4 regions of the Arthrobacter sp. YA7-1 genome follow, and region 2 is predicted to be linked to each of the others. Evidence: riboswitches for the same ligand, from Rfam matches in the RefSeq annotation. Region 2 holds a riboswitch; each other region holds the start of a gene.

Region 1 (4,206 bases), 1.7 Mb from region 2:
GGCCGGGAAAAACGTCTGGTGCGCCGGTTCTGGGGCCGGCGCACCAGGCTTCTCCCTCCCCAACTGACTCGCAGTTGTTGTCGTTTAGAGCGCCCTAAACGACAACAAATGCGAGTCAGTTGGGCTTCTCAGGATCCGACCGGAGAGAGCGCGCGCACCAAGCCGAAGAGGTCCTTGGGGTCGTCGGGGTTCGCGACGAGGTCGATCTCCTCGAAGAATTCCGAACCCTCGACGGCGTCGCGGAGATACCGCAAGGCGGAAAAGTCCTCGATCGCGAAGCCCACGGAATCGAATACCGTGATCTGGTGCCTGGAGGTCCGGCCCGGCGCATGACCGCCAAGGACTTGCCAGAACTCGGTGACGGGAAAATCGGCGGACATTTGCTGGATCTCGCCTTCAATCCGCGTCTGGGGATCGTATTCCACAAAGACGTCGCCGAGGTCCAGGATGGCAGCGTCGAGTTCGGTCTTTCCTGGGCAATCGCCGCCGATCGCGTTGATGTGAACGCCCGGAGAAACCTGGTCTGCAGTCAGGATGGTGGCGTTGGCCTTGTCCGCGGTGCACGTGGTGATGACGTCGGCGTCTTCCACTGCGTGGGCCGCCGAGCCCGCGATGGTGATGTCGAAGCCGAGGGGAGCCATGTTCCTGACGAACTTCTCCATCGCAGCCGGATCAGTGTCCCAGATCCTGACAGTGTTGATGCCCAGGGCTGCCCGGAAGGCCAGCGCTTGGAACTCCGACTGGGTTCCGGTTCCGATCATCGCCATGACCCGTGCATCGGGGCGCGCAAGTTTCTTGGCGACCATGCCGGACGTGGCCGCCGTCCGCAGCGCCGTCAGCACTGTCATCTCCGCGAGGAACGTCGGGTAGCCGTTATGGACATCGGACAGGACACCGAAGGCTGTCACAGTCTGGAAGCCGCGCGCTGGATTCGAAGGGTGTCCATTGACGTACTTGAAGCCGTATGTTTCCTGGTCACTGGTGGGCATCAGCTCGATGACGCCAAACGCGGTGTGACTCGCCACCCGCGGGGTCTTGTCAAAAGATTCCCATCGCCGGAAGTCGTCTTCCAAGTACTGAATCATCTCCGAAATGATGGTTTCCGGGCCTCGCCCGGCCGTCCAGCGGACCATATTGCGGACATCGACAAAGCGCGTCATGTGCGCTCCTTTCCCTCATGAGCATTGTTGCTATGAGGCTACGGAGCGGCGATATGCATCCGCAATTGCCAAAGTATGTACTTTTCATTGAAAAAATGCACAAAATGACGAGTCCTTTCGAACATAATGCTCATGAGGTTTGTCGCCGCCAAGCAACCGGCTACCGCAGGACGGAGCTGAGCAGCAGGCTTGTCTCGCTATTGACGATCCCCTCGATCCCGCGGATCCTGCCCAGCACTTGGTCAAAGTCGCTGAGGCTTTCCGTGCGCAGCTCAGCCACGAGGTCCCAGCCGCCATTCGTGGTGTGCAGTGCCCAAATCTCGGGGAGCCCCCTCAGCTGGCGAATGACCCTGTCGGCCGACCTTCCTTCCACGGCAATGAGCGCAATAGCCCGGATCGCAAGTGGATCGACTTCGTCGCGCACCCTCGCGGTGAAGCCAACGATCGTTCCGGAGGAGACCAGGCGCTCGAGCCGGCTGTTCACGGTGGCCCTGGCGACGCCCAGCTGGCGCGCGAGGCTCGCGACAGATGCCCGGCCGTCCTCCCTGAGGGCGGAGAGGAGCTGGCGGTCAAGGTCGGTGAGTGCTGCCATAAAGATAAACGTATCGCCCATTCCCCAAGTGGGCCTGAGTCCGTAGGGTATCGACATGAGCATCTACATCAGCCCCGACTCTGCTGCGTGGTCGCTGACGGCCATGGCAACCGGTGCGTCAGCGGGATCAATCGATGATGCGAACGGCATGTCCAACTTGATAAAGGAAATCTACGAGACAGAAGGTTTCGAAGCGCTGTCTGGCGTGGTTTTTGCCCTGGCTCATCACAACAGCCTCTCGCTGCACGCACTCGCCACGGCCACCGGGATATCCGTGCACGAGTTGCTGGAAATCCGGAAGCATCAAGGTTCCACGTTTCATCACTCCCCCACAGGAGTAGCATCGCGCTTTGATGCCGTTTCACCCCGGGTCCAGGCAAGCCTGGACCCGCTGCCTACAGAAACCGAAGCCTAGGGTCCGCGCCAGCGTGGCCCCACCCGCCGGCTCCCCACCGGCCGCCCCCCGGTTACGGAACATGACGACGGCCGGTGATGCGGGCCGCCGTCGTGGGTGTTATTTTTCTTCTTGAGTAATGAGCACCAGCGCGAAGCCCTGACTTGCTGGTCGGCAACCCTCTCTCCGGCGGGGTGCCTCAGGTGACTACTCGGCGTATCGACACTTTCGAACTGCAAGCGTGACTGAGGAGCACCAATGCCTGAACCCACCGAGGAAAAACTCTCCTACCGTCTCATCACGGGCCCTGACACCAAGGAATTCTGCGAGCGGATCTCCACCGCCCTCGCAGAGGGATACGTGTTGCACGGCAGCCCGGCCGCGACTTTCAACGGCAAGGACGTGATTGTGGCACAAGCCATCGTCCTGCCCGCGGCGATCGCGAGCGCGGATGCCGCCGTCGCCAATGCGGTGGATCAGCTTGATGAAGAGTTCGACGGCGAGGGCCACGCATGAGCTACGCAGGCGACCTCAGCCCGCACGACGCCTGGGCCAAGCTCGAGCAGGGCGCCATCTTGGTGGACGTCCGCACCGAAGGCGAGTGGGCACACATCGGGATCCCGGACACCAAAGCCACCGAAAACGATCCCTTGTTCATCCAGTGGAACCTGGCCGGCGGCATCCCCAACACCCGCTTCATCGAACAGCTGACACAACAGGCTCCCGAGGGGGACGGCACGGAACTCGTCTTCCTCTGCCGCTCCGGCCAGCGCTCCATCGCGGCCGCGATCGCCGCAACCCAGGCCGGATACACCGCCTACAACGTCCTCGAGGGCTTTGAGGGCGAACCGGACCGCTACGGCGAGCGAACCGTGAATGGCTGGAAAAACCGTGGACTTCCGACGAACCTGGGGAATATCTAAGTGACTTTCAATCCTGACGCCGCCAGCTGGAGCCCTGACACCCAGGCAGTCCGCGGCGGTCTTGACCGTACCAACTTCCAGGAAACGTCCGAAGCCGTCTTCTTGAACTCCGGTTTCGTCTACCAGTCCGCCGCGGCTGCCGAGCGTGCCTTCACAGGCGAGGACGAACGCTTCGTCTACTCCCGTTACGGCAACCCTTCGGTCGCCACCTTCCAGGAGCGCCTCCGCCTGCTTGAGGGCACCGAAGCGTGCTTCGCGACGGCGTCGGGCATGTCAGCTGTCTTCACCGCCCTCGGTGCGTTGCTGGCGGCTGGTGACCGCGTGGTTGCCGCCCGCTCGCTCTTCGGTTCCTGCTTCGTGATCCTCAACGAGATCCTGCCGCGCTGGGGGGTCGAGACCGTCTTCGTCGACGGGCCGGACCTCGACCAATGGCGTGCCGCGTTGTCCGAGCCGACAACGGCGGTGTTCTTCGAGTCGCCGTCGAACCCCATGCAGGAAATCGTGGACATTGCCGCGGTGAGCGAGCTTGCCCACGCGGCGGGCGCCACGGTCGTCGTCGACAACGTCTTCGCCACCCCCTTGCTGCAGCGCTGCGGCGATCTCGGCGCAGACGTGATTGTCTACTCCGGCACCAAGCACATCGACGGCCAAGGACGGGTCCTGGGCGGCGCGATCCTGGGCACCAAGGAGTTCATCGACGGGCCGGTCAAGCAACTCATGCGGCACACCGGGCCGTCCCTTTCCGCGTTCAACGCCTGGGTCCTGACCAAAGGCCTGGAGACGATGGCCCTGCGGGTCAACCACTCCTCGGCATCTGCGTTGCGGATCGCCGAATGGCTTGAGGCACAACCGGCCATCAGCTGGGTCAAGTACCCGCTGCTGAAGTCGCACCCGCAGCACGAGCTCGCCGCGAAGCAAATGAAGGCCGGCGGAACGGTGCTCACTTTCGAGCTGCTCCCCTCCGCGGGGCGATCAGCGAAGGAGGCCGCCTTCGCGCTGCTGGACGGGCTCGCCGTCATCGACATCTCGAACAACCTGGGCGACTCCAAGTCCCTCATCACGCACCCCGCCACCACCACGCATCGCGCCATGGGTCCGGAAGGCCGCGCAGCCATTGGCCTGAGCGACGGCGTCGTG
Region 2 (4,206 bases):
TGCACGGACAGCTTGTCCAAAAGGTGCCTTGTCGGAGGCCGGGTGGTCCAGGACCTCGACAACTTCCAGGTATTTGTGGTCAGCAAGGGGAATGATCATGTTCCGGGTACCAAAGCGCGGATGCACTCCGCCCCGGACCGCGTCCACTCCCAATGCTGCGGAAATCCGCTCGGTGGTGGCCAACAGGCCATCTCGTTCACAAGCGTAAGAGACGTGATCCATGCGCATGGCTTCATCTTGGCACTTTGTGATGGAGCTCTCAGCTAAGTCAAGCCTAACCAAGGTGGGATGTATCGAAAAGGCCGCTCAGGGTCACTTCAGGACGCACCGGGACAGAAAACTTCTGCGTTCGTCACAAAGCTTCCGGAGCCCGCAATACCCTCCCTAGACTGGCGGCAACCGCTCGCCGGCATGCTGAACCCTTCGGCCCGGCAGGCTGACGCACGGCAAGAGCCCAGACAACCAGGAGTCCGCATGTCCCAAGGATGGTCATTCGAAACGCGCCAAATCCACGCTGGCCAGGAGCCGGACGCCGCCACCGGCGCCCGCGCCCTCCCCATCTACCAGACCACCTCGTTCGTCTTTCCCAGCGCGGAAAGCGCGGCCAACCGTTTTGCACTGGCCGAACTGGCGCCCATCTACACCCGGATCGGCAACCCCACGCAGGATGCCGTGGAGCAGCGCATAGCGAGCTTGGAGGGTGGCTTGGCTGCGCTCCTGCTGAGCTCCGGCCAGGCCGCGGAAACCTTCGCCATCCTCAACGTGGCCGAGGCCGGTGACCACGTGGTCGCCAGCCCGAGCCTCTACGGCGGCACGTACAACCTGCTGGCCCATACACTGAAGAAATTCGGCATCTCGGTCACCTTCGTCGAGGATCCGGACAACCTGGACCACTGGCGGGACGCGGTGCAGCCAAACACCAAGCTGTTCTTCGCCGAAGTCGTCTCCAACCCCCGGCAGGACGTCTTGGACATCGAGGGTGTCTCCCGCATCGCGCACGAGGCGGGAGTCCCGCTCGTCGTGGACAACACCCTCGCCACGCCCTACCTGATCCGGCCCATCGAGTGGGGAGCGGACATCGTGGTGCATTCGGCCACCAAGTACCTGGGCGGGCACGGCTCCGCCATTGCCGGTGTCATCGTGGACTCCGGCAACTTCGATTTCGGCAAGGACCCTGAGCGGTTCCCCGGCTTCAACACCCCGGACCCCAGCTACAACGGCCTGGTCTATGCCCGCGACCTCGGCAAGGACGGGGCCCTCGGCGCGAACCTCTCCTACATCCTCAAAGCCCGGGTCCAGCTCCTGCGCGACCTCGGCTCGGCGGTTTCCCCGTTCAACGCTTTCCTGATCTCCCAGGGAATCGAAACCCTCAGCCTGCGGGTGGAGCGCCACGTGGACAACGCCACCAAGGTGGCGCAATGGCTCGAAGGGCGCGACGACGTCGAATCGGTGGCGTACGCGGGGCTGCCTTCCAGCCCGTGGTTCGAACGGGGCCGGAAGTACGGCCCCAGGGGCACCGGCGCCGTGGTGTCCTTCACCATCAACGGCGGGGTCGAGGCGGGCAAGCGCTTCGTGGACGCCCTGGAACTGCATTCGCACGTGGCCAACATCGGCGACGTCCGGTCCTTGGTCATCCACCCGGCGTCGACGACGCACAGCCAGCTGACGCCGGAACAGCAGGCCGTTGCGGGAGTGACCCCTGGCCTGGTGCGGCTGTCCGTCGGAATCGAGCACATCGACGACATCCTCGCGGACCTCGAGTCGGGATTCCGGGCAGCCAAGAGCGCCTAGCACGGGCCCGGAGGGCGTACGAGGCTGGCCGGCGACGCAAGATGAATCTTCGCCGGCCAGCCTTCCCAGCCACCCCTTCGTGAACAAAACGCGGCCAAGTGTCACAAAGATGTCATAATCTTCGTCAGAAGGGGTCCGGTTTTCCTAGACTCTTCCTATAGGTCATGAGTGCCAGCGACAGCCCCGGCTTGCTGGCCGGCAACCCTCCATTCGCGGTGGGGTGCCCCGGGTGAAGACCTGGCCCTTCGCTGTGTTGGCGGCGGGCAAGCGCGATGTGAGGTGTCAACGAATGACAATTGCTGCAACAGCCATACCCCTTTCCGGTACCCAGGACGGAACCCTCAAGTATGTTTCCGTGGGCGGACTCGAGCTGGAGGCCGGAGGTTCCCTCCCGGACGTCGTCCTTGCGTACGAGACGTGGGGGCGGCTCAACGCAGACGCTACCAACGCTGTCCTCGTGGAACATGCATTGACCGGCAGCACCCATGTGGCCCGTGGCGAGAGCGACGAAGACGGCTGGTGGGAGCAGCTTGTGGGTCCCGGCGCCACCATCGACACGGACCGCTACTTCGTGGTCTCCGTCAACATTGTGGGGGGCTGCTACGGCAGCACGGGGCCGTCGTCGAGCGCTCCTGACGGCAAGCCGTGGGGCTCCCGCTTCCCGCTCGTGACCCTGCGGGACAGCACGGTGGCCGAGGCCAGGCTGGCCGACGCCTTGGGGATCCACAGCTGGCACACCGTCGTGGGCGGGTCCATGGGCGGTGCCCGTGCACTGGAATGGGCCGTCGGCTATCCGGACCGCGTCAAGCGATGCGCCGTGATCTCCATCGGGGCGTACAGCACCGCCGAGCAGATCGCGTTCGCACAGGCCCAGACGCTCGCCATCCGGCAGGACGCCGACTTCAACGGCGGAGACTACTACGGACAGGCCGCCCCCGAAGCGGGTCTGGCCCTTGCCCGGCGGATTGCCCACATCACCTATCGCTCGGCAGACGAGCTGGACTTCCGCTTCGGCCGGAACGCCCAGGGCGGCGAGGCACCCCTCCAGGCTGCCGCGTTGGGGGACCGGGGCCGCTACCAAGTGGAGAGCTACCTGGACCACCAGGGGAGCAAGCTGGTCCAGCGCTTCGACGCCAATAGCTACATCGCCATTACCGAAGCGCTCATGAGCCACGACATCACGCGCGGCCGGGGCTCGTTGGAGGACGCGTTGTCCGTGGCCACGGCGACGTTCTTCGTGGCCTCGGTGGACTCGGACCGGCTCTATTTCCCGGAGCAATCCCGCGAGCTTGCCAAGGCCTTGCCCGGAGAGGTCCCGGTTCATGTCATCGAGGCGCCGATCGGGCACGACGGTTTCCTCACCGAGATCGGCCAGCTCGGCCCCCAACTGCGCGAGGCATTCTTCGGCTAGCGCGCCTCTTCGGCTGAATCAGCCGTTCATGATCTCCTGGCGGAGCTTCATGTAATCCTCCATGGCGATTTTCCCGTCGCTGTACTCCTGGTCCAGCTCGGCCAGTTTCCGTGCACGGTAGCCTTGGGGCGCGCTGTTCGGCTGGGGAGCGCCGCTCGCTTGCGGAGTAGCCGACGACGGCGGAACGGCCTGCCGCGCGGGCGTCGCCATCGGGGGTTGCGGCTCATCCGGGATGACCACCGGGGGTTGCTCCGGGTATCCGACGGGGTTGTGCTGCGGAGGATAGGGCTGCCCAGGGTAATTCTGCGGAGGATAGGGCTGCCCGGGGTAATTCTGCGGAGGGAAGATCCTGCGCTGGCGCGACCGGTTGTACATGCGGATCCCCATGGGAATCAGCCAAGAGCAGACGATGATCCAGAAGATCAAATTGTTCACGGCGGAGGCCTCCCTGTCTTTCACCAGCTTAGCCCCGCTCCCTGTGACTAACCTCGCGGTTCGTTCAGCTCCCGGGCAGGAAGGTGTCAGCAGGACCGAAGACGGGTCCCGGCGTCGGGCGTTTCGGCAGGATCCCGTCACCGGAGGAGCGGTGCCTGATCCGGCGGATGACCCACGGGACAAAATATTCGCGTGCCCAGACCAGGTCGCCAGACCTGGCTTGGCGCCAACTGCGCTGGGGGAGCGGCTTGGGGTAGAGCGGTTCAAGGTTGTGCGGCACATTCAGTGAGTCGAGGACCATCGCGGCGATGGTGTGATGGCCGAGCGGCGAGAAATGGAGGCGGTCTTCGTCCCACATCTGGGAGTTGGAAAGCTGCCTCAAGGACCACATGTCAGCCACCACGGCATCGTGGCGGGCGGCCACGGTGCGGAGGTTTTCGTTGTAGATGGCCACCTTGCCGCGGATCCGGCCGAGGACCGATGACGCGGTGTCCGGACCGTTGAAGAGAACCACCGTGGCGCCGTCGGAACTCAGGGTCTGCACTGCGGCATCGAGTTTTTCGGCCAGG
Region 3 (4,206 bases), 1.5 Mb from region 2:
GCCCAATTTGGCGGCCATGCGATCGATGAAGGTGTCCGAGACAGCGTGCTCGAGCATTTCGGCCTCGTCATGGACTTCATCCCAGCTGTAGCCCAACTCCCTCACCAGGTAGGTTTCGATCAGGCGGTGCCGGCGGACCATGCCCAGGGCAAGATGCATTCCTTGGGGGGTCAAAGTGATGGCGCTGTACGGCTGGTGGTCCACCAGGCCTTGGTCCTTGAGCTTGCGGACCATCTCCGAGACGGAGGAGTTGGCGACACCGAGCCGCTGCGCGAGCTGTGAGGACGTGATGGGTTTGTCCTGCCACTCCGTAAAGGAGTAGATGACCTTGACGTAGTCCTCGATGGAGGAGGAGGGCGCACTGGTCTTCACGGTTCCAAGCCTATCGTGTGCCGGCGGCATCAGGCTTTGCGCGCCCGCCAGCTCTGCGTGAGATAGGGCAGGGGGATGACCTTGTCCTCTGCATGGCCCAGATGTTCGAAGAGATACCACCGGAGATTGCCCATGACCTTCGCCCGGGTGGCATCGTTCGCCCTGAGATAATAGCTGCGCGACTTCACGAGTTCGAGGATGTCTGCCGGAGCCAAGGGATCCTCCCAGCGCGTGACGTGGTTTTCGAGGCCGGTGAACTCGGGGCCCACCACTGGCCGGAAGTCCGGTTTGTGGACATCGCCGGCATGCATGATGCGGGACAGGCGATGGACCCAGGGCACCGAAGTGTCCAATTGGTTCCAGATCAAGCCGATGACGCCGTGGGGTCGAAGGATCCGGGCGATCTCAGTGCTCGCGGCGAGCGGATCGCACCAGTGCCAGGCTTGGGCAACGCTGACGACGTCGAATGCTGAGTCCGCCAGCCCGGTTGCCTCTGCCGTGCCCTCCAGGGCGATCACCTGTGGATACGCTTTGCGCAGTTGGGTGAGCATGTCCGTGGAGGGGTCCACTGCCGACACCGCCAGCCCCCGCTCGACGAGCAGCGAGGTGAACTTTCCGGTGCCGGCGCCGATGTCTGCCGCGTCCCGAGCCCCCTCCGGCAGCAGCCAGTCGGCTGAATCCGCCGGGTAGCCCGGTCGGACCCGCTCATAGTGTTCTCCGCCGTCCTGGAAACTCCGACCGAGTTCGAGTCGGCGTTCCTCATAAAGCTTGGGGCCGGCTGAGGTGCCTTTGGGTCGCGGGGCCACGCGGGGACTCCTTCGTAGGACAGGAAAAATACCCTACGAATCTATCGCAATCAGTCGGTGCTGCAGGGTGCGGCGCCTGCGGTCCCGGGAGTATTGGGAGCCCACTCCGGGTAGCTGCGGTGATCGTTCGCGGGCACCCAACGGCCGGCATCCACCACGTAGTCCCAGCCGAGGCCGTTGCTTTTGAGGGCCTGGATGCCCGCGATGAGCCGGGTGGCGTCTTCCAAACGCGACCCCACGCCGAAGCTGGCTCGCAGCGATCCGGAGGGAAGGCCAAGGCGCTTGAGCAGGGGGTGGGCGCAAAAGCGTCCGTCCCGCAGGCCGATGCCGTGCTCGGCCGCGAGATAGGCCGCGACGAGTCCGGCGTCGTAGCCCTGGAGCGAGAAGTTCACGACGCCGATCGTGTCCTGGGGATCCGTGTCGCTGAAGATCTGGTGCACGGTCACGCCGTCGATTTGCTTGAGGCCCTCGACCAGGTGCGAGCGGATGGCGGCCTCGTGGGCGTGCCATTCTTCGTGGTCGAGGCTGGCAATGACCTGTGTGGCCCGGGCCAGGGTGGCCGCGCCGAGCACGTTCGGAGAGCCCCCTTCGTGCCTTGCCGGCCCCGTGGCCCAGCTGACGGAATCAAGGCGTGCCTCGCGGACGGCGCCGCCTCCTGCCAGGTGCGGTGTGCCGGCGTCGAGCCAGTCGGGGCGCCCCACCAGGACGCCGGCACCGAACGGTGCATAGAGCTTGTGCCCCGAGAAGACCAGGTAGTCCACCTCCGCGGCGGCGATATCGATCCGGCGATGAGGGGCGAGTTGCGCCGCGTCCACCACGATCCGCGCCCCGAATTCGTGGGCCAAGGCTGCGAGGTCCTTGATGGGCAGGATCTCGCCGGTCACGTTCGACGCGCCGGTGACCGCCAGAAGGCTGACGCCACCCTGGGAGAGTGCCGTGCGGACAGCGGCAACAGTCTCGGACAATGTTCCGGCGGCAACGATGCTGCGATGGGGGACACCTTGCCATGGGAGCAGATTGGCGTGGTGCTCGATGTCCAGGTACAGGACTTCGCCGGTATGCCTTCCGTCCTCAACCGGCAAGCAACCCGCCAGCAGGTTGAGGGAATCGGTGGTGTTGCGCGTGAAAATGACGGAATCGTCCGGCCTGCCGCCAACGAAGTCACGGACGATGTTACGGGCGTTCTCGTAGACCGAGGTGCTGATTTGCGAGGCATAGCCGGCGCCGCGGTGGACGCTCGCATAGTACGGCAGGATTTCGTTGAGGTATGCGGAGACCACGGTCAGTGCAGGCGCGGAAGCGCCGTAGTCGAGGTTTGCGTAGCGGATCTGGCCGCCCTGGATCAAGGGCGCCTGCAGCTCCGCTCCAGTGACGGCGGCCAATGGGCGCGATGCCGGAGTCCGGGACTCACCGTGCCGCTGCGCAGGATCATGGTGCTGCGAAAGAGCCGTGGAAGAAATTGTGGCTGTGCTCATGGGACCTCACTCAAGAGGGACCCCTGCGTGCAGGGGGTCCGCGCTTGCCGCATCCGTTCCGGACCGGCCCGGTCGTCACCCGGGGCACCCCGCCGCGATGGAGGGTTGCCGGCCAGCAAACCGGGGTTTCGCGCTGGCACTCGTGACCTGTAAAGAGATTAGGACACCGGCAAGGCCGGTTCCAATGTGACCGCGATTGTTAAGCGGATTGTTACACCGCCCGAAAAATGTGCCTTCCGCCGAAGAAAAAGCAGCGGACGCCCCGGAAAGGGGGCGTCCGCCGTCGTTTGTTCAGTGAATGGGCGGATTAGAGGAGGTCGTCGAGTTCGGGGTTGAGCCTCTTGAGGACCTCGGAGTGCAGGATCGAGTTAGTGGCGACGGCGTTTCCGCCGAAGGGGCCATCCGCGCCATCCAGGGACGTGAAGCGTCCGCCGGCCTCGGTCACGATCGGCACCAAGGCGGCCATGTCGTAGACCTGGAGTTCCGGTTCGGCGGCGATGTCCACGGCGCCCTCGGCCACGAGGCAGTAGGACCAGAAATCCCCGTACGCACGGCTGCGCCAGACATCGTTCTCGAGGCCCAGGAAGTTGTCCAGCTTCCCGTGCTGCTTCCACTCGGAAAGCTCGGAGTAGGAGAGCGAGGCGTCTTCGAGCCGGGACACGTTGGAAACTTTCAAGCGGGTGGCCGCGGCCAGCGACCGGCCCATGTAGGCGCCCGAGCCCTTGGCCGCCCACCAACGCTTGCCGAGCGCCGGAGCGCTCACGAGCCCCACCACTACCTCGCCCTCGTCCACGAGGGCGATCAGCGTTGCCCAGACGGGTACGCCACGCACGAAGTTCTTGGTCCCGTCGATGGGATCGATGATCCAACGCCTCGAGCCGTGGCCCGTGCTGCCGAATTCCTCCCCGAGGACGGCGTCACGGGGGCGGGAACGGGAAAGCTGCCCGCGGATCGCTTCCTCGGCGGCTTTGTCGGCATCGGTGACTGGGCTCAGGTCGGGTTTGGTCTCCACCTGAAGGTCCAGCGCCTTGAACCGCTCCATTGTCAGGGAATCGACGGAGTCGGCCAAGACATGTGCCAGCCGCAGGTCGTCGTTGTAGCTCGAATCGGGTTGGGTCATGGTTCCAAACTACCGTCTCTTCGCCGGTGAGCCGGGGAGGTAGGACGGCAGCGGCGCAGTTAGTTGACTGTACCCAGTTCCTTGGTTTCCTGTGCTTCCATGCGCGGGTCCGCGCCGAGGAGCCGGCGCAACGATGCCAAACGGGCCGGGCCCGACTCGCCAGCGTGGCCATCGGCGACCCACGAATCCAGCCCGCACCGAACAGCGTTGGCATCGTGCTTGCAGCCCCGCTCGCACATTTCGGTCCCGGGTTCGAGGTCCGGGAAGGCATGCAGGATGCGGTCCGGGTTCACGTGGGCGAGGCCGAAGGAACGGATGCCGGGCGTATCGATGATCCAGCTTCCGCCGGGGGCGTCGCTGAGCTTCAGGGCAAGGGCAGACGACGAGGTGTGCCGTCCGCGCCCCGTCACCGCGTTGACCCCGCCGGTGGCGC
Region 4 (4,206 bases), 420 kb from region 2:
CCACTGACAAGCACGGCCACGGCAGCAACCGCCGCCACCACCATCAAGTTTCGGAACAGCGCCAGCGCGGTACTGGCGCGCTTGGGCCGCGGGCCGCCGTCGTACCCGTAGTTTGAATGCAAGTCTCCCCCAAATCCTTGATCCCGCCGCCCTGGCGGGCCGGCGCTGCTAACCGATGACAGCGCCGAAGACGAGGCCCAGCCCATACGTGGCCGCAGCCGCACCGAGTCCGATGGCGAGCTGCCGGAGACCACGGGTCAGCGGCGAGGTTCCGGACAGCAAGCCGACGACGGCGCCCGTCGACAGAAGCGCGATGCCCACCAGCGTACCGGCCACGGCAAGTGCCGAGAAGCCCGTCATGCCGAAGATGAACGGCAGGATGGGCACGATGGCGCCCGAAGCGAAGAAGCAGAAGCTCGAGATCGCGGCGCCCCATGCGGAGCCAACGGCCTCGTGCTCATTGACGGTTTCTTCCACTTCGGGGTGGAGCGAAAGGCTTGGATCGCAGTCGCAGCTGTAGAGGCCCATGCGCTCGGCGGCCCGGTGTTCGGCGGATTCGCGGGACATGCCCCTGGCTAGGTACACCAGCACCAGCTCATTGTGCTCGATGTCCAGGGCCGGGGCTGCGGTCAGCGTGGCCTGGGTGGGGCGGGTGGCCTTGAGGAGCTCGAGCTGGGAGCGGACAGAGACATACTCGCCCGCTCCCATGGACAGTGCGCCCGCCAGCAGTCCGGCGATGCCGCTGAACAGGACCACGGTTGCGGGAACTCCGGTGGCCGCCATGCCCATCACGAGGGAAAGGTTGCTGACCAGGCCATCGTTGGCGCCGAAGACGGCAGCGCGGAAGGTACCGGACAACCTGTTGCGGCCGCGGGTCGCCAGGCCGCGGACTACTTCTTCGTGGATCTGTTCGTCAGCCGCCATGGCGCGGGTTGCTGCCGGATCCTTCGCGTACGGCGAGCGTCCTTCAGCCCGTTGGGCGAGGGCCAGCACGAACACCGATCCGAAATTCCGGGCCAGGAAGCCGAGCATTTGGCTCCGAACGGAGGCCGCCTTCGGCATGCCGGCGTGTTGGCCGAGGAGCTTGAGCCAGTGTGCCTCATGGCGGCCCTCGGCCTCTGCGAGGGCCAAAAGGATATCGCGCTCCTCGCCGTCGCGTCGCTGAGCCAGTTGGCGGTACACGGCGGCTTCGGCACGTTCGTCGGCCAAGTACTGCCGCCAGCGCTTGATGTCCGACGACGACGGGGGAGTCTTGGGGGCTGCTGCGTCTTGGGAGGGACTGCTTGAGTCCTGCGGATTGTCTGGATGCGAGTTGTCTGAATGCGAGGGTTTTGTGCGGGGGTGCACCGGGACTCCTGGGTTGCTGGGGCGGGCTTCATCGCCTCATTGCAGCTCCACTTTATCGCCAATTTCCGCGGTTTTTCGGCTGGCAATCCTCACTGGACTTTTTAGGCGCGCCTCAAAAACCGGGAGGCTCGCCGGAGGCCTTGACCGCCGCAGGGGGCAGTGCTGGGATGGATGGACAGGGTCCACGAATTGGCGGGGTGGCGTTGGATCGGCTGCCTCACGTGCCTGTGCGATGGGCTCAGCGGCACGTCGAACGGAGGTTGCACCATGGACAGCACCGAGACCCACGCCCGCCACCCGGACCGTCCCACGGTCGAGGCCGATCCCGCCTATGACTACAGCGAAGACCTGGAGGTGGACGAGGACTGGGAGGAAGAATCCGAGGTCCTGGACGACGACGAACGGGTGGTCCCGCTCGACGCCGAGGAACACCGAGAGGCCGAAGAGATCGAATAGCGCCGACTCGCTGAACTTGGCCGCTAAAAAGCGCTTGCTAGAACGCGCTCAGGATGAAGTGCTTCTGCACGCCCGCACGGTGCCCGGTTGCCGCAACCGTGAGCGTAAGTTTCCGTGTGGCCGGGAACCAGCGGGCGGGCTGAACCGCTTTTGAGAGTGCTTCGGTGATGAGCCGCGGCTCATGATGCCAATAGCGTTCCAGGTTTCCGTCCACCACGAACGTGATGGAGCCTTGGGAGAGGTCGACGCCGGGAATCACCCGGACGAACTCGTCCACCCGACGGGGGCGGGGCAAGAAGAGGGCGCTGGACTGGATAGTGCGGTCGGCTGTGGCGGTGGCGCCGTTTTCGAAAGGCATGGCCTTCTCCTATGGAGTTGCTCTTGCCCGTTCGGTTGTCTCTGGTCCGAACCGGGCCGCTTCTTCATCCGAACCACCCGTGAACATGGGGTTGGCGTGTGGCAAGTCGGAGCTTGGCGCCACATCTCTTGAAGCTGTTCCTACTGTACATGCGACGGCGGCGCCGCACCTCTCGAAGGAGAAAGCGCGGCGCCGCCGTCGTACCTGGTTTTGTGAAACCTAGTGGGTGGCCACCGGGTGGGCCTCCAGCGGGAGTTCCTCCGCGGCCGTTCCGGCAACGCGGCGTTCCCAGGCTTCGCGGACGGCCGGCTCGGTGGGCGGCGTGAGGAGGGAGACCACGAAATAGACGGCGAACGAGGCGCCGAGGCCCCAGTAGATCGGATCGTTTGCGTAGACGCCGTCTTCGCTGGGGATGATTCCCGTGGCGTAGGCGATCAGCAAGGCAAGGGTCAGTACAGACCCGACTGCCATGGACCAGGCTGCGGCAATACCCGTGCCGCGCTTCCAGACCAAGCCGCCCAGGATGGCAACCAGCAGGCCACCTACCAGGATGTCGTAGGCGATGGTCAGGGCCACCACGACGTCTTGCGCCGCCATGGAGATCAACACTGCAACGATGCCCAGGCCAAGGACCCAGTAGCGGTTGGCCTTGACGTCATGCTCGGGATTTTCGGTGTCGTTGGTGTTGATCGTCTTGCCGAACCAGCTGGCCACGAACGGGACCACGTCGGCGCGGGCAACGGTGGCCGCGGCGATGAGGGCTCCGGACGCTGTGGACATCATGGCGGCGACTGCTGCGGCCATGACAAGGCCGCCGATGCCGATCGGCAGGATGTGCGTGGCTACCTCGGCGTAGACGACGTCCTTGCCAAGGGCCTTGACATCGATGTTCGGCAGGGCCACCCGGGCAGCCAGGCCGATCAGGGCGCCGGCCACGCCGTACAGGACGCAGTAGATGCCGGCGGTGGCGCCGCCCCATCGGGCCACCTTGGGGGTCTTGGCGGTGAAGACGCGCTGCCAGATGTCCTGGCCGATCAGCAGGCCAAGGGTGTAGACCACGAAGTACGTGATGATGGTCTGAGCCCCGATGCCGTCCAACTGGAAGAAGCTGGCGTCAACACGGGCACGGATGCCTTCGAAACCGCCTGCCGCGTTGAGGACGAACGGGAGCATGAGGAAGAAGATGCCCACGGTCTTGATGATGAACTGCACCTGGTCGGCGAGGGTGATGGACCACATGCCGCCGATGGTGGAGTAGACCAGGACGATGGCGCCGCCGACGGCGATGGCGAGCCAGCGCTCCCAGCCGAAGAGGACAACGAAGATGGTGGCGTAGGCGCCCGTGGACGTGGCGCACAGCATGAGGGTGTAGGCCAGCATGACGATGCCGGAGGTCTGCGTGGCACGCTGGCCGTAACGCAGGCTCAGCATCTGGGAAACCGTGTAGATCTTCAACCGCTGGATGGTGCCGGCGAACAGCAGGCTCAGGAGGAGGACACCCGAACCGATCGCGACCACCAGCCACATGCCGGAAACGCCGAACTTGTAGCCGAGGCCGACGCCGCCAACCGTCGATGCGCCACCGAGGACGACGGCGGCCATGGTACCGGTGTAGAGCATCGGACCGAGGCGGCGCCCTGCCACCAGGAAGTCGCTGTTGTTCTTGGTGCGCGACTTGCCCCACCAGCCGAAGGCCAGCATGGCGAGCAAATACACCACCACGATCGCAATATTGATGAACGAAGAGTCCACGGTTGGCTCCTGAAAGTGATGCGCAGAGCTCTGGGGGATTCCGACGCCGGTCCGCGGGGTTTCGTGCGGGGTTGCGGAAGGTCTCTGCGCTGGTGATTGGGGAGAGTAGTCTGTGATGTATGCCTCACAAACAACACTTGTTGCCTATGAGGATACGTAGTGATGCGAGTAACAGTCAAGATGCCGTCTCGCCCAGCGGACGCATCGGCACTCCTCCAGCTAGCCAAAGGCCCTGCCACGCCGGCGATCCGGCTACTATTGCTGCAATGACAGGGCCGCATAAACGGCCTGAA

The links. A riboswitch is a leader RNA that binds a small molecule or an ion and turns the genes downstream of it on or off. The one in region 2 is predicted to bind S-adenosylmethionine.
Region 1: it holds a riboswitch for S-adenosylmethionine, as region 2 does, so the genes downstream of both, OIT41_RS18240 (DUF1737 domain-containing protein) here and metX (homoserine O-acetyltransferase MetX) in region 2, are expected to answer to the same signal.
Region 3: it holds a riboswitch for S-adenosylmethionine, as region 2 does, so the genes downstream of both, OIT41_RS13470 (aminotransferase class V-fold PLP-dependent enzyme) here and metX (homoserine O-acetyltransferase MetX) in region 2, are expected to answer to the same signal.
Region 4: it holds a riboswitch for S-adenosylmethionine, as region 2 does, so the genes downstream of both, OIT41_RS04665 (hypothetical protein) here and metX (homoserine O-acetyltransferase MetX) in region 2, are expected to answer to the same signal.

What each region holds. Positions count from the first base shown of each region.
Region 1 is NZ_CP110114.1:3,902,674-3,906,879, forward strand. Features, by position in the region: gene OIT41_RS18225 (ornithine cyclodeaminase) at 129-1,160, opposite strand; gene OIT41_RS18230 (Lrp/AsnC family transcriptional regulator) at 1,321-1,752, opposite strand; gene OIT41_RS18235 (hypothetical protein) at 1,808-2,167, shown strand; SAM riboswitch class IV at 2,282-2,394, shown strand; gene OIT41_RS18240 (DUF1737 domain-containing protein) at 2,405-2,662, shown strand; gene OIT41_RS18245 (rhodanese-like domain-containing protein) at 2,659-3,069, shown strand; gene OIT41_RS18250 (O-succinylhomoserine sulfhydrylase) at 3,070-4,206, shown strand, end outside.
Region 2 is NZ_CP110114.1:1,407,703-1,411,908, forward strand. Features, by position in the region: gene OIT41_RS06525 (VOC family protein) at 1-228, opposite strand, end outside; gene OIT41_RS06530 (bifunctional o-acetylhomoserine/o-acetylserine sulfhydrylase) at 475-1,791, shown strand; SAM riboswitch class IV at 1,952-2,067, shown strand; gene metX (homoserine O-acetyltransferase MetX) at 2,081-3,202, shown strand; gene OIT41_RS06540 (hypothetical protein) at 3,221-3,637, opposite strand; gene OIT41_RS06545 (SGNH/GDSL hydrolase family protein) at 3,702-4,206, opposite strand, start outside.
Region 3 is NZ_CP110114.1:2,871,425-2,875,630, reverse strand. Features, by position in the region: gene OIT41_RS13480 (metal-dependent transcriptional regulator) at 1-372, opposite strand, end outside; gene OIT41_RS13475 (class I SAM-dependent methyltransferase) at 402-1,178, opposite strand; gene OIT41_RS13470 (aminotransferase class V-fold PLP-dependent enzyme) at 1,229-2,653, opposite strand; SAM riboswitch class IV at 2,689-2,801, opposite strand; gene hisN (histidinol-phosphatase) at 2,961-3,773, opposite strand; gene rsgA (ribosome small subunit-dependent GTPase A) at 3,833-4,206, opposite strand, start outside.
Region 4 is NZ_CP110114.1:987,059-991,264, forward strand. Features, by position in the region: gene OIT41_RS04650 (matrixin family metalloprotease) at 1-65, opposite strand, end outside; gene OIT41_RS04655 (VIT1/CCC1 transporter family protein) at 169-1,347, opposite strand; gene OIT41_RS04660 (hypothetical protein) at 1,615-1,803, shown strand; gene OIT41_RS04665 (hypothetical protein) at 1,841-2,161, opposite strand; SAM riboswitch class IV at 2,176-2,295, opposite strand; gene OIT41_RS04670 (sodium:solute symporter) at 2,381-3,913, opposite strand.